DNA from 2 places in the Paenibacillus allorhizosphaerae genome. Region 2 is predicted to be linked to the other one. Evidence: a T-box and tRNA genes for the amino acid it is inferred to sense, from the RefSeq annotation. Region 2 holds a T-box; the other holds one or more tRNA genes.
The links. A T-box is a leader RNA that pairs with one kind of tRNA and senses whether it is charged. The one in region 2 lies ahead of gltX (glutamate--tRNA ligase), so its partner is inferred to be a tRNA-Glu.

Region 1: it encodes a tRNA-Glu, which carries the amino acid that the T-box ahead of gltX (glutamate--tRNA ligase) is inferred to sense. The anticodon was not compared.

What each region holds. Positions count from the first base shown of each region.
Region 1 is NZ_JBHSRV010000007.1:259,548-265,632, forward strand. It holds gene ACFQI7_RS24410 (class I SAM-dependent methyltransferase) at 1-610, shown strand, start outside; gene ACFQI7_RS24415 (sulfatase family protein) at 778-2,286, opposite strand; tRNA gene ACFQI7_RS24420 (tRNA-Leu) at 2,560-2,642, opposite strand; tRNA gene ACFQI7_RS24425 (tRNA-Glu) at 2,844-2,915, opposite strand; tRNA gene ACFQI7_RS24430 (tRNA-Ser) at 3,254-3,341, opposite strand; tRNA gene ACFQI7_RS24435 (tRNA-Asn) at 3,351-3,426, opposite strand; gene ACFQI7_RS24440 (SprT family protein) at 3,445-3,921, opposite strand; gene ACFQI7_RS24445 (hydrolase/acyltransferase) at 4,068-4,421, shown strand; gene cmpA (cortex morphogenetic protein CmpA) at 4,557-4,694, shown strand; gene ACFQI7_RS24455 (Tex family protein) at 4,778-6,085, opposite strand, start outside.
Region 2 is NZ_JBHSRV010000001.1:154,266-160,350, forward strand. It holds gene gltX (glutamate--tRNA ligase) at 349-2,022, opposite strand; T-box leader at 2,075-2,307, opposite strand; gene ACFQI7_RS00620 (glycosyl hydrolase family 28-related protein) at 2,480-4,744, opposite strand; gene ACFQI7_RS00625 (sulfatase-like hydrolase/transferase) at 5,213-6,085, opposite strand, start outside.

The DNA.
Region 1 (6,085 bases), on a different contig from region 2:
CGAATCTGTAAGACCGATAGGAGGGCTGGACGTGCTCGACCTAGGCGCAGGTACGGGAAGATTTTCTGCGATGCTGGCGCCAAAAGCCCGGTCGCTCGTTGCGCTGGATGCCTCGGAAGCGATGCTTCGAGTGACGGCAGCCAGGCTGGCTGAGGCCGGACATGCCAACTGGAGGACGGGTACGGCGGATCACCGGAGCTTGCCGATTGCGGACAACTCCATCGACCTGGTCGTGTCCGGCTGGAGTATCTGCTATATTGCGAGCAGCAACGTCCCGAACTGGGAGCGCAATCTGCAGAAAACGATGGACGAAATTGACCGCGTCTTGAAAAAGGACGGGACCGTCATCATTTTCGAAACGCTGGGAACCGGCGTGGAGCAGCCTCAGCCTCCGGACTTCCTGAAAGCCTACTACCGGCAGCTTGAAGAGGCTTACGGTTTCACCCATGCCGCGTATCGGACCGATTACCGGTTCGAGTCGCCGGAAGAAGCTGAGCGGCTGACCCGCTTCTTCTTTGGGGATACGCTTGCGGAAGTGGTACGGCACAACCGGTGGAGCGTCGTACCGGAATGTGCAGGAATGTGGTGGCGGCACCGCGCAAAGCAGTAACACGTTCTGGATCGATAGCTTCTAAAATTGATGAACGGTTGGGAATGCGCTTCGATGAAAATCATTTATTTTAACGGAGGCTCATGTCCTTCGGCTTTACCATCCTGCCGCGAAAAGTTTAACAAAAAGGAAGAAGCTCTTGTGCTTCTTCCTTTTTGGCCGTTCGTTCAAGCATGCCATATCCGCGGCATTGCCAGCGGTTCTTTGCCGAGCTCCGCCCAAACGTATTTGAGCAGCAGTTCCGCTTTTAAAGAGGCATGTTCCGGATCGTCCCACAGATTGCGAAGCTCGCCCGGGTCCTCCTGAAGATCGAATATTTCGCCGTATGTTTGGTTGTAGTACACCGTGATTTTATAACGCTCATCCACATACGTCTTCTGATGGATGGTCGTCGGCTCATGCCGGAACTCGCATATCGCGTGGTCGCGAGCCCGCTCCCGCTCCCCTGTCCAGACGGCGCTTTGATCTACACCGGTCATCGCAGCCGGCACATCGATCCCGCAAAAGCTCAGCATCGTCGGTGCCAAATCAACAAGCGACTGTATAGCGGCAGTTCGCTTCCCTTCCGGCACATGCCCCGGATAGCGCACGAGGAACGGCAGCTTAATCAAGTCCTCATAGTGGAATCCGCCCTTATGCTGAAGCCCGTGCTGACCGAAGAAATGACCGTGGTCGGTTGTGAAGATGACCACCGTATTGTCCGCCAAGCCGAGCTCGTCTAGCTTGTCGAGTATTTTGCCGATATATTTATCCATCAGACTGATCATCGCATAATAGGTTGCTACAATCCGCTTCCGTTCGGCCTCCGGCATCAAATGCGAGCGGTAGCCGTGCACGCCGAAGCCGCTCTCCCGCAAATGGCTGAAGTCCGGCTTTTCCTGCTGCGTCATTCCGAAATGCGGCGGATTGCGATCGTGTTCCCCCGGCGTGATTGCCGGGATCGAGAGCTTCTCCGGGTCGTACATCGTATCCCACGGCTCCGGCACCAAATAGTCCGGATGCGGATCAAAGAAACTCGACCAAAGGAAAAACGGCTGATCCTCTTCCTTATATTGTTCCAGCAGCGCATTCGTCCGCTCGGCAATCCACGTATCGTAATGGTATTGTTCCGGAATCGGCCATTTATGCCGTATTTTCTTATCCATCGTACCGGTCGGCGGCAAAAAATAATCCCGCCAGTTGCTGCAGCCCTTCTCCTCCATCCAAACGGCGTAGTGCTGGCCGACATGAGCTTCGTTCGCATGATTGCGCGCGAGCTCGACATGGTCGAAGCCGTAAAACGGACCGTGGAACGTCCGCCAAAAGTCCAAATCCTGCAAGACCGGATACGATTCCAGCGATGAATATTGCTCCGTTTCTTTCAGCGGCTGAAAATGCGCCTTCCCGATCAACGCCGTCTTATAGCCTGCTGCTGCGAAATCTTCTCCGACCGTATGACGGTCTTCCAGCAGCTTCGTCCCAAGCGTCCAGGCGCCATGCTGGCTCGGGTACATCCCTGTTATGATGGACGCCCGCGTTGGCGTACAGGTCGGATTCGGACAATAGGCGCGGGTAAAGGTCGTCCCTTCCTTAGCCAGCCGGTCCAAGCTAGGCGTGCGTAACTCCGGATTGAAAGCCCCGATCGTGTTCCAGTGCTGCTGATCGCTCGTGATTAACAAAATATTCGGCCGCTTCATTCGAACAACTCCCCGGTTTCCTGGATTTGTGTGCATGCTTCTTTCGATTACTTTTAGATTACCTCGAATTGGTATAAAAGGGAATGTCATAATGTATTTTGCAAAATGTCAGGTCGGGCACCGGTAAGGAGAGTTGAAGCGGAACTGATCGATTCGGGGCGGTAGGCTTCCCGCGGCTATTGCGTGATCGCAGGACGGTCCAGCTATGCAGGTACCTTGTTCGACAAACAGTAAAAAAGCCCGCTCGCGCGGGCTTTCCCAAAAAACAATCTATGCGGTTGAGAGGACTCGAACCTCCACGAGCGTACGCCCACTACCCCCTCAAGATAGCGTGTCTGCCATTCCACCACAACCGCGTATTAAAAATAGCAGGAGGCTGAGACTGGGCAGCTTACGCTTCCGAAGCCAAGCTCCGACGAACCCGTCGGGTTCTCATCCCCTGCTTTTGTAATGACCCGTAGGGGATACTCTCCGTTTCACTCCGAGACTGCGCAGCTTACGCTTCTGAAGCCAAGCTCCGACGAACCCTTCGGGTTCTCATCCCCTGCTTTTTATAATGACCCGTAGGGGATTCGAACCCCTGTTACCTCCGTGAAAGGGAGGTGTCTTAACCCCTTGACCAACGGGCCACGCTTGTTATAAACGCCGTCTTTTTGAGCGGCAAGTGTTATTATATCGGAGTCGACACGGATTGACAACCCTTTTTTCTATTTTTTTTGAAATCGAAATACGAAGTACGGATTTATACTTGCCCCCCTCTCTTACCCTCTTACTCCTGTATACAACAAAAAAAACGCCTTTCGGCGGTTTCTTTATTATACGGAGAGAGAGGGATACTCGCGCTTCGCTCGCGAGACTCCGCAGCATCTACTCACTGCTCCGACGCCCCCTCTTCTCGGGTTCAAACCCCTCTTTTACTCCCGTATATAACAAAAAAACCGCCTTTCGGCGGTTCCTTTGTTATATACGGAGAGAGAGGGATTCGAACCCTCGCACCACTTACGCAGTCTAACCCCTTAGCAGAGGGTCCCCTTGAGCCACTTGGGTATCTCTCCAAGAAAAAATGGCTCCCCGAACAGGACTCGAACCTGTGACAACTCGATTAACAGTCGAGTGCTCTACCAACTGAGCTATCAGGGAATGACAATCTTTAATTTATCATGAATGTTTCTTCAAGTCAAGTTGATGCAGCTTCAATTTGCCCTTGCAATAACCGCACACATATTTCCTTGGATCGGCCTTCCGTTTGCGCATATATTCAGCACGGCAGTTCACGCATACCAGCTTGTAGCGATACGGCTCCTTGCGCTGAAGCGACGACGGAAGCGATTTGCAGTACCGCGTCCCGCCCACTTGGTCGAGCAGCCGCTTAAAATCTTCATCCCGGTGCTGGTACCCCTGCTTGAGCAAATGCAAGTGGTAATGACACAGCTCGTGCTTAATGATTTTCTCCACATCGGCTGCCCCAAACTGTTCATATTGCAGCCAACTGATCTCGATATCGTGCGTCCGGGTAAAATATCGCCCCCCTGTCGAACGAAGCCTTCGATTAAACCTCGCCCGATGTACGAAAGGACGTCCAAACGACGACAGCGAGATTTGCTCCACCCACAGCTGCAGCTGTCGGTCATCCATCAGCTCTCCCACCCTTGGTTTTCTAGTATCTCTCTAATGTTCTCACTTGAATTGTAACCACTGCTTAGGCTACACTGTCAAGTAGGAATCATCAATATCGGACGTTCTAAGACACTTTTCCCCTTATGAGAGGAGCTTTTCCAACCATGTCTAAAAAGTATGCATTGCTCAAACAAAGTGAGACGATTGAATTTGTGGAAATGCCCGCTTCCCATATGTACCAGTTGGCTGCCCTGAATCAGCGTCTTCATAAAGAAGTAAGCAAGTTGACCGCAAGCAGTGTGCCAGCGCTGCCCAGCTTCATTGCGGAATTCGACAACCTGGAGATCGTACATCCGGATTACAAGCTTCACAACGGGTTGGAATACATCAACCGGTTGGAGCAAACGTTTGCTTCGATTCAGGAAAAAGAATACCCGCTCGTCTCCTTGCTCACGGAAATCCGCGCGCTTCAAGCACAGCTGGAGCAGTGGTATGAGGACGAGGAAGAATTCGCGTAAGCTGCCTCTATTCCATTAGGAGCAATCGATTGATTTTGCAAGCAAACCATACCGTTTGGGACCTGCACCGTTATCTTCTGCCGCCCATATGTTATACCAAAGAGAAGGCAGCTAGAACGGAAGGGACTGATCGTCTTGCCACAATGGCTTTGCAACCAGTTAATGCGAGCGTTTTACAATAAAAACCGCCGGCAAATCCGACTGCTTAACGATTGCTGGTTTTTTTACCGGACGAGAAAAAGCGACGGCGAATCGTCGACATCTGAATTGTAATCATAAAAAAACGAATAGAGCATCAGCGCGTCGCAAGAAGGGCAGTGCTTTTCCTGCGCCGGCGCATGCTCTATTTTTATGCGTTAGGAGGGCTTTTTCATCGTAAGCCCTACGCGGCCTTTCTTCAAATCAACATTGAGCACCCACACCGTAACGACATCACCGACGGAAACGACATCCATCGGATGTTTCACGTAAGAATCGCTAAGCTGTGAAATATGCACCAGCCCATCGTTCTTAATCCCGATGTCGACGAAAGCGCCGAAGTCAATGACATTGCGAACGGTGCCCTTAAGCTCCATGCCCGGAGACAAATCCTCGATTTGGAGCACATCCGTACGGAATATCGGCGCTGGCACGTCTTCCCTCGGATCGCGTCCCGGCCGCTGCAGCGAATCCAGAATATCGCGAAGCGTCGGCACGCCAACGCCCAGCTTCGGCGCGAGTTCCTCCGGCTCAAGCCGCTGCAGCATTTCCTTCAGCTGCGCGCTGCCGAGCTGGGACAGCTCGAGCTTCAGCTCGCAAAACAGCTTGTCCACCACGTCGTAAGACTCCGGATGAATCGGCGTATTATCCAGCGGACTGTTCCCTTCGCCGATCCGCAGAAAGCCTGCGCATTGCTCGAACGCTTTCGCCCCTAGCCGCGGCACCTTTTGCAGCTGAGCCCTGCGCTCGAATTTCCCGTTTTCGTCGCGGTATTTCACGATGTTTTTAGCCAGGGTGCTATTAATCCCCGAAACATAGGAAAGAAGCGACGGCGAAGCTGTGTTTACGTCCACACCGACATGGTTTACCGCAGACTCTACGACAAACTTGAGGCTCTCCTCGAGCCTTTTTTGCGTGACGTCGTGCTGGTACTGGCCTACTCCGATCGCCTTCGGCTCGATCTTTACCAGCTCGGCCAGCGGATCTTGGAGCCTGCGCGCGATGGAGATCGCACTTCGCTCAGCTACATCCAGCTCGGGGAACTCGGTCTGGGCAAGCTTCGATGCGGAATACACGCTCGCACCCGCCTCGTTCACGATCAAATATTGCAGCTTGCGTGATTTCACCTCACCGATCAGCTCCGCAACAAACTGCTCCGTCTCACGCGACGCCGTACCGTTACCGATAACGATCAGCTCGACGCTATATTTATCGATCAATTTTTTAAAAGCCGCTTTCGCTTCCGCAACCTTATTATTCGGCGGCGTCGGATACGTGACGGCGATTTCCAGCATTTTGCCCGTATCGTCCACGACCGCGAGCTTACAGCCTGTCCGGTAGGCCGGGTCTACGCCCAGTACCACTTTCCCTTTGACTGGGGGCTGCAGCAGCAGGTTGCGAAGATTTTCGGCGAATACTTCGATCGCCTTCTCCTCGGCTTTCTCCGTCATTTCATTCCGAACCTC
Region 2 (6,085 bases):
GAGCGAAGCTGCTTAGCTTGTTGGTGAAAGTGTGGCATATTAGAGGGAGCGCGGGTCGATTTCGCTACTTTCTATTTAACACAAGTTGTAGCGCGAGCGAAATAATTCGATTTTAACTTCATAAGCCGTGGTTAACTTTTGCCGTAATCCGTTTTTAAGATGGGCTATCCGAAATTAAGATATCACCTGACAGCCCGGGCGATGCCCTGATTTTTAAGATCAACCGTCTGGAAATCGCCGGTACGGATGTTTCACAAAAAGACCTCCCCCAGATCGATTCTGGAAGAGGTCCTTGAATAGCCGCGTCTGCACAAAGATTTCCCTTTCTACAGAAAATGGGTGCCCCCTTCAAATCGTCATTGCGGCGAATGATTTCAGTCGGCCACGAACCCGGTCTTCCCCCATCACCAGCATAATTTCATACAAATCCGGTGTATGGGTCCTGCCGGTCAAAGCGATTCTAAGGAGCATCGCGACATCCCCCACATGTCCTTTGTATCGGGATGGATTGTTCTTATAGCTCTTGGCATTACTCGCGAATCCGTGGTTCTCCGCTACCGTTCTCAGTTTGGCGAACCAGGCGTCTTTGTCATCGTCGACACAGAATACAGCTTCGTAGCGCTCGAGAATTAGATTGGCTTCTTCAGCATTCCAGGTTGCAAGCAGCGTTTCCCATGCAACGCGCATCACTCGGGCATAGCTATCGTCAAAAAAGTAATCGATCATCGATGGGACATCCGACCATTTTGCCAAATCTTTCCTTGGCTTATCCGAATTCCTGCCTATGTTGAAAATTTGCATGGAATAATCGGGATGCGTGATGAGTCGCACGTGCAGCTCGCGATCATATCGTTCAGCCCAATGGCAGGCCTGCCTGTAGACTTCCTGCGAAGAAAGTCCGGCAATCGTATTTTTCGCAATATCATTCAGCTTATTAAAATCGAATAAGGCCCCGCTCGCATTCATTTTGTTCATGTCGATCGTATAGCCGGTATACGACGCCGCTCGATTGCTCATTCTCCACTCTTCATAATTCGAATTGATGAGCGTCATGAAATATTCCGATATCGCCAGTCCCGGATACCCCTGCTCCCGGTAAAACCGTACCGCTGCATCCGGATCTTTACGCTTGCTGAATTTGCGTTTCGTGCTGCCTTCCATTTTCATAATCGGAGCCAAATGCCCATATTCCGGCGGAGTGAAACCAAGAACATCAAACAGCTGCAAGTGGATTGGGACGGACGCGATCCATTCATCTCCACGAATCACGTGAGTCGTACCCATCAGGCAATCGTCTACCGCATGGGCAAAATGATAAGTCGGAATGCCGTCGGATTTCATGATGACAACGTCCTGATCATTCTCAGGCAGTTCAATTTCGCCTTTAATGAGATCCCGATATGTGATTCTTCGATCAGCCGAACCCGGAGATTTTAACCGAATAACATATGGTTTTCCTTTGTCCAGCTCTTGCTTGATTTGCGGAAGCGTAAACGATCGGTGTACAGCCCATTTTCCGTAATAACCGGTCGTTGCGTTGACGGATCGTTGCGCTTCTCTGATGGTATGCAATTCATTCTCGTCGCAGAAACACGGATAAGCAAGGCCTTGTTTGAGCAAATGTTTAATGAATACGTTATAAATCGCAGTTCTGGAACTTTGATTGTACGGTCCGTAAGCGCCCGTTTCGGCACCTATGCCGATCATGCCTTCATCTATGCGAAGGCCAACATATTCCAAGGATCGCAAAATTTCTTCGACGCTGCCTGCTACTTCGCGTTTTTTGTCCGTATCTTCAATCCGTACATAAAATATGCCTTCAGACTGATGCGCCATTCTTTCCGAAATAAATGTCGCATACAACCCGCCAATCGTAAGTAACCCGGTAGGACTCGGAGCGAACCTTGTAACTTTTGCAGATGCGGTCCTCTTTCTTTGCGGGAACCTGCGAAAAATATCCTCGGGGGGAAGCTCTACTTCGGGAAATAGTAAGTTTGCAACAAATTCAGTATCGGTTCTCATCCTGCATCATCCTTTCGGGTATTATGAAACTCAAAAAGCCTCCCGTCCTCTTCACAAGGACGAAAGGCTCTGCTTCCGCGGTACCACCTGGTTTGGTTATTCAACCCACTTCATCACGTCAAACTTCTAACGCTGCTTCTGTAACGGGAAGACCCGCCGGGCGTACTCCTTCTTTCGGCCCGTTGCTCCAAGGCTTCTTTCATTAAGCTCGGATACCCATTTCCCAGCATCATGGGCTCTCTGTAATCCAAGTACTTAATTACTGTTCCTCTTCAACGCAGTATCCAATATTCAATAGTAAATTATTGAAACATTATCATATTGGAGAAACGGAGTCAAGGGGCTGATCCCTAATGATAAATCATCATTTTGGCGCCTCCCTCGTTTCCTCCTAATTCATCATATTTTATGAATACGAGATCGGCCACATGATAATTATGGAAACGCTACTCGCGGCTCAGAAGATCATGCCGTAGTCGCGCATCCTTTGCTTTAACTGGTTCACTTCCAACTCCAGTTGTTCCAGATTGGAACCGCTTGTATCGGGAACGGCAGGCAGTTTGCCTATGCTGCCGAAGGCCAGATAGCCCGGGGCGGCGAAAGCAACGGGACTCGAAGTCGCGGCTGCCGTCAAGTTCGCGTTCAACCGCAGCTGATTGCCCGAGATCCGCACGATCCGCCGAAGCTGATTGCCCTGCTCGATGCGGATCCACTGCTCCGGCTGCAGTTGGGATACGTCGTTCACAACAAGGTATGGCGTGCCGCTGGTACCCGTCCCAGTCACGCTGGTCAGCGTTCCAGCGCTCCCTGTCGACGTGACTTTGAAGCCGGCCGGGGTTTTGCCGGCATCGACGCTCAGTCCCGTGACGAGCACGATCTCGCCTTGTATATACGTACCGGAAGTCGGCGGGAACGTCGTGACGGTTTTGGCCGGCGGAGCGTCCATCTGGACCGACGGGCTTACGCTAAACCAGAGGCCGCCTTGCTTCGTGGTGATCAAGTTGTTTTTTACCGAAACGTTCGTGAATGTGCCGTCGAAATCGTTGACCCGGATCGAGAACAACCCCTTCGCCTCATCGTATGTATCGGAGATGTAATTACCGGAGATGTCCGCCCCGTTCACCGTTGACCGCAGCAGAATTCCCGCTCGGTACAGCTCTGAGGTTGCTGGATAATGGCCCGCATTGACGATCATGTTGCCGCTAATCTTGATATTCGTCGACACCCCTACCTTAGCGGTGCTGCCAACCCGTATTCCGGTCACCGGCGCATTGCGGATGAGGTTGTCGCTGATGACGACATTCGTATAATTACAATTCCGGTACAAGCTGATGCCGTATGCCCCTTCGTTTAATGACGAGCGGCGGGTGAACTCCTCTTCGAAAACGATCGTATTACCGGTAATCGTAATATTTTCGTGGGGGCCTACGTCTTCCGAGCTGCCAGCGGTCGAGATGCCGGTCGTAAGCGTACGCAGGTGCACGGTATTGATCAGATGGATCGTATTGTTCGAGATCACAACATTTTTAATTCCATGCTGCAGTCGGGGACCGAACTGGATGCCTTGGTTTGCGTTGCTGATCGTATTGTTCGTGACCGTCATATCGCAATGCTCGCCGCTGGATTCGCTCGATTGCAGATTGATGCCTGTATAATAGCCGTCGCTGATATTATTGGAGATGACGCTTGTGCCTGCATGCGTTTCAATCGCGCCTCTCGCCTTTTGACTCGGGTCGGAATAAAACAGGCAATTCGATACGGTGTGGCTTCGCCCGTTCAGGTAGATAGCCGAGTTGTCGTAATCGGGATCGCCTTTTGCCCGGACAAAATTAAAGCGGCAGTTTGTGATGATGGCGTTCTTTGCTGTAATTTTGTTTAGTGTGATGGTGTTTTTGCCGCAGGTGGGGTCGAACGTAACGTTATCGATGACGATGTTCTCATAATTGTACAGGGCGATTGCGAACTGCCAATAATACGAGTCCGTCCTCGAGGAATCGATGTTGCAAGTCAGATTGTTTTGCGGGTTCTGGTCGACGCGCAAATGGGAGATGCGGACGTCGCGGAGAGGCGTCGAGGAGTTGGCGCCGAAGATCATGCCGTAGTCTCCGGCGTTGTCTTTCACTTTGATCACAGTGCTGGTGCCTTCTCCCAGCAAATTGACGTTGTTGCGCAAAAAGAGCCGGTTCTGACCGGAAGGCGATACGATGTACGTCCCATTCGGAATGAATACGGTTCCGCCGCCTCTGGCCGAAGCGGCATCAAGGGTCCGCTGGATTGCGGCCATATCGTCCGTAACGCCGTCGCCCTTCGCGCCGAACCACTTCACATTCAGGTATGGCGTCTCCAACAGACGCTTAAACCGCGCTCCACCCGTCGAAACGACAATGAGGCCGATATTATCGGTCGAGGTTGTATCTGCCGGATCGTAGACGTAGTGACCTTCTTGCCCTGCGTTCGTCACCAAATAGGCACTGTCTGCATTCAGATCGGTCAACGCCCGTAGTTCCTCGATCGTCGTGGAGACGACGCAGGCGAGGTCCGCGACATTCAACGGCTTTTTTTTCCCGTCCTTGCCGTATACCGAATCCGTCACGGATGTATCGTCCTTGCCGTTTGTAACGTTCACCATCGTGCCGAACATAACCGCCGCCGCCCCGGCAGCCCCCATCGACTTCAGCAGCTTCCTCCGGCTTATCATCCCGTTGCCCATCTGTTCACTCATTACCTGCCCTCCTCGATTATGATTCGTAAGCGGGCTGCTGTAATTGGCGAGAAGCGTATCCATTCCGCTTTCTTACCGCTATCATATCGTGGAGCACAGGAGAAAGCTTTGTAGAATTCATCGCTCTTTTTGCATTGATCTTTGCACATTGATTCGGTAATTTTGCACAGTCGGACCGGCAGCCCGCTACTCATTATTTAATAACCTCTTGAATCGGTTCGTTTATTAGAAAGATAAGAATCGTCAATAAAGGATCGATTATACACTTGATTAATATTTAATCATATTAATCATAATTTCTTCAGGATCAGCAATTTCAAAAGCTTTGCTGGCGCCATCGATATCGACAATCATCTGGCTTTACTCCTCAAGTCATTCGCTTACTCCGGACGAATAACTATAGGTAACTCCATCGAAATGTATACCTATGGTCACAATGCCAATCGTGTCCGGAAAGGCGCCGAACGATCAATTCATAGATATTTCTTGAGTTTTTAATAAATATCCCGTCTTTGTCACTTTCATATAGTCATTCCATGGAATGACGCCTGTTCGTATGGCCCACTTCTCATATTGGTCTGCAAGCTCCCGAACCATTTCGGGGTATTGTTCGGCAAGATCGTTTAACTCTACTCGGTCTTCTTCTATATTGTATAACTCCCACTTTTCATCATGCGGCCCTCTATTGCCCCGAAAGCCCCAAGACGCCGTAAATTGCCAGTCCATCCTGCAGCGCGAAAGTAATTTCCATTTGCCTTGGCGAACAGCTCGATTTCCTTCATGCTCCCAGAAAACACACTCGTACCCTTCTCGCTGGTTCCCTTCAAATATCGGCAGCAAGCTTTTTCCTTCGAGCGGAATAATCTTGTTGCCCATGTACGTTTCAGGATATTGAATTCCTGCCGCGTCAAGGCATGTTGCCATGATATCCATCAAATGTCCGACTTGATGCGTAATTGTGCCGTTTGATTTTATTTTCTCAGGCCATCTGGCAATAAACGGTGTAGAAATGCCGCCTTCGTTAACCATGTGCTTGTAAAGACGGAATGGGGTTGTGCTTACATTAGCCCACGGGAGATGATACGCTACGAACGAATCCGCAGCACCGGGAGGCTTATCGCTTTTTAACCCGATGCCTTCCGCGCAGGCTCCGTTATCGGATAAGAACATTACCAGCGTATGTTCCTCTATTTGCAGCTCCTTAAGCTTTGACATAACTTTTCCAACACCTTGGTCCATGCGGTGAATCATAGCTGCATATACGGCCATCTTAAGATCCCAAGCCTCTTTATCCTCAACATCCTCCCAGGCCGGTGCACCGCAGTCGCGCTCCGTTAACGG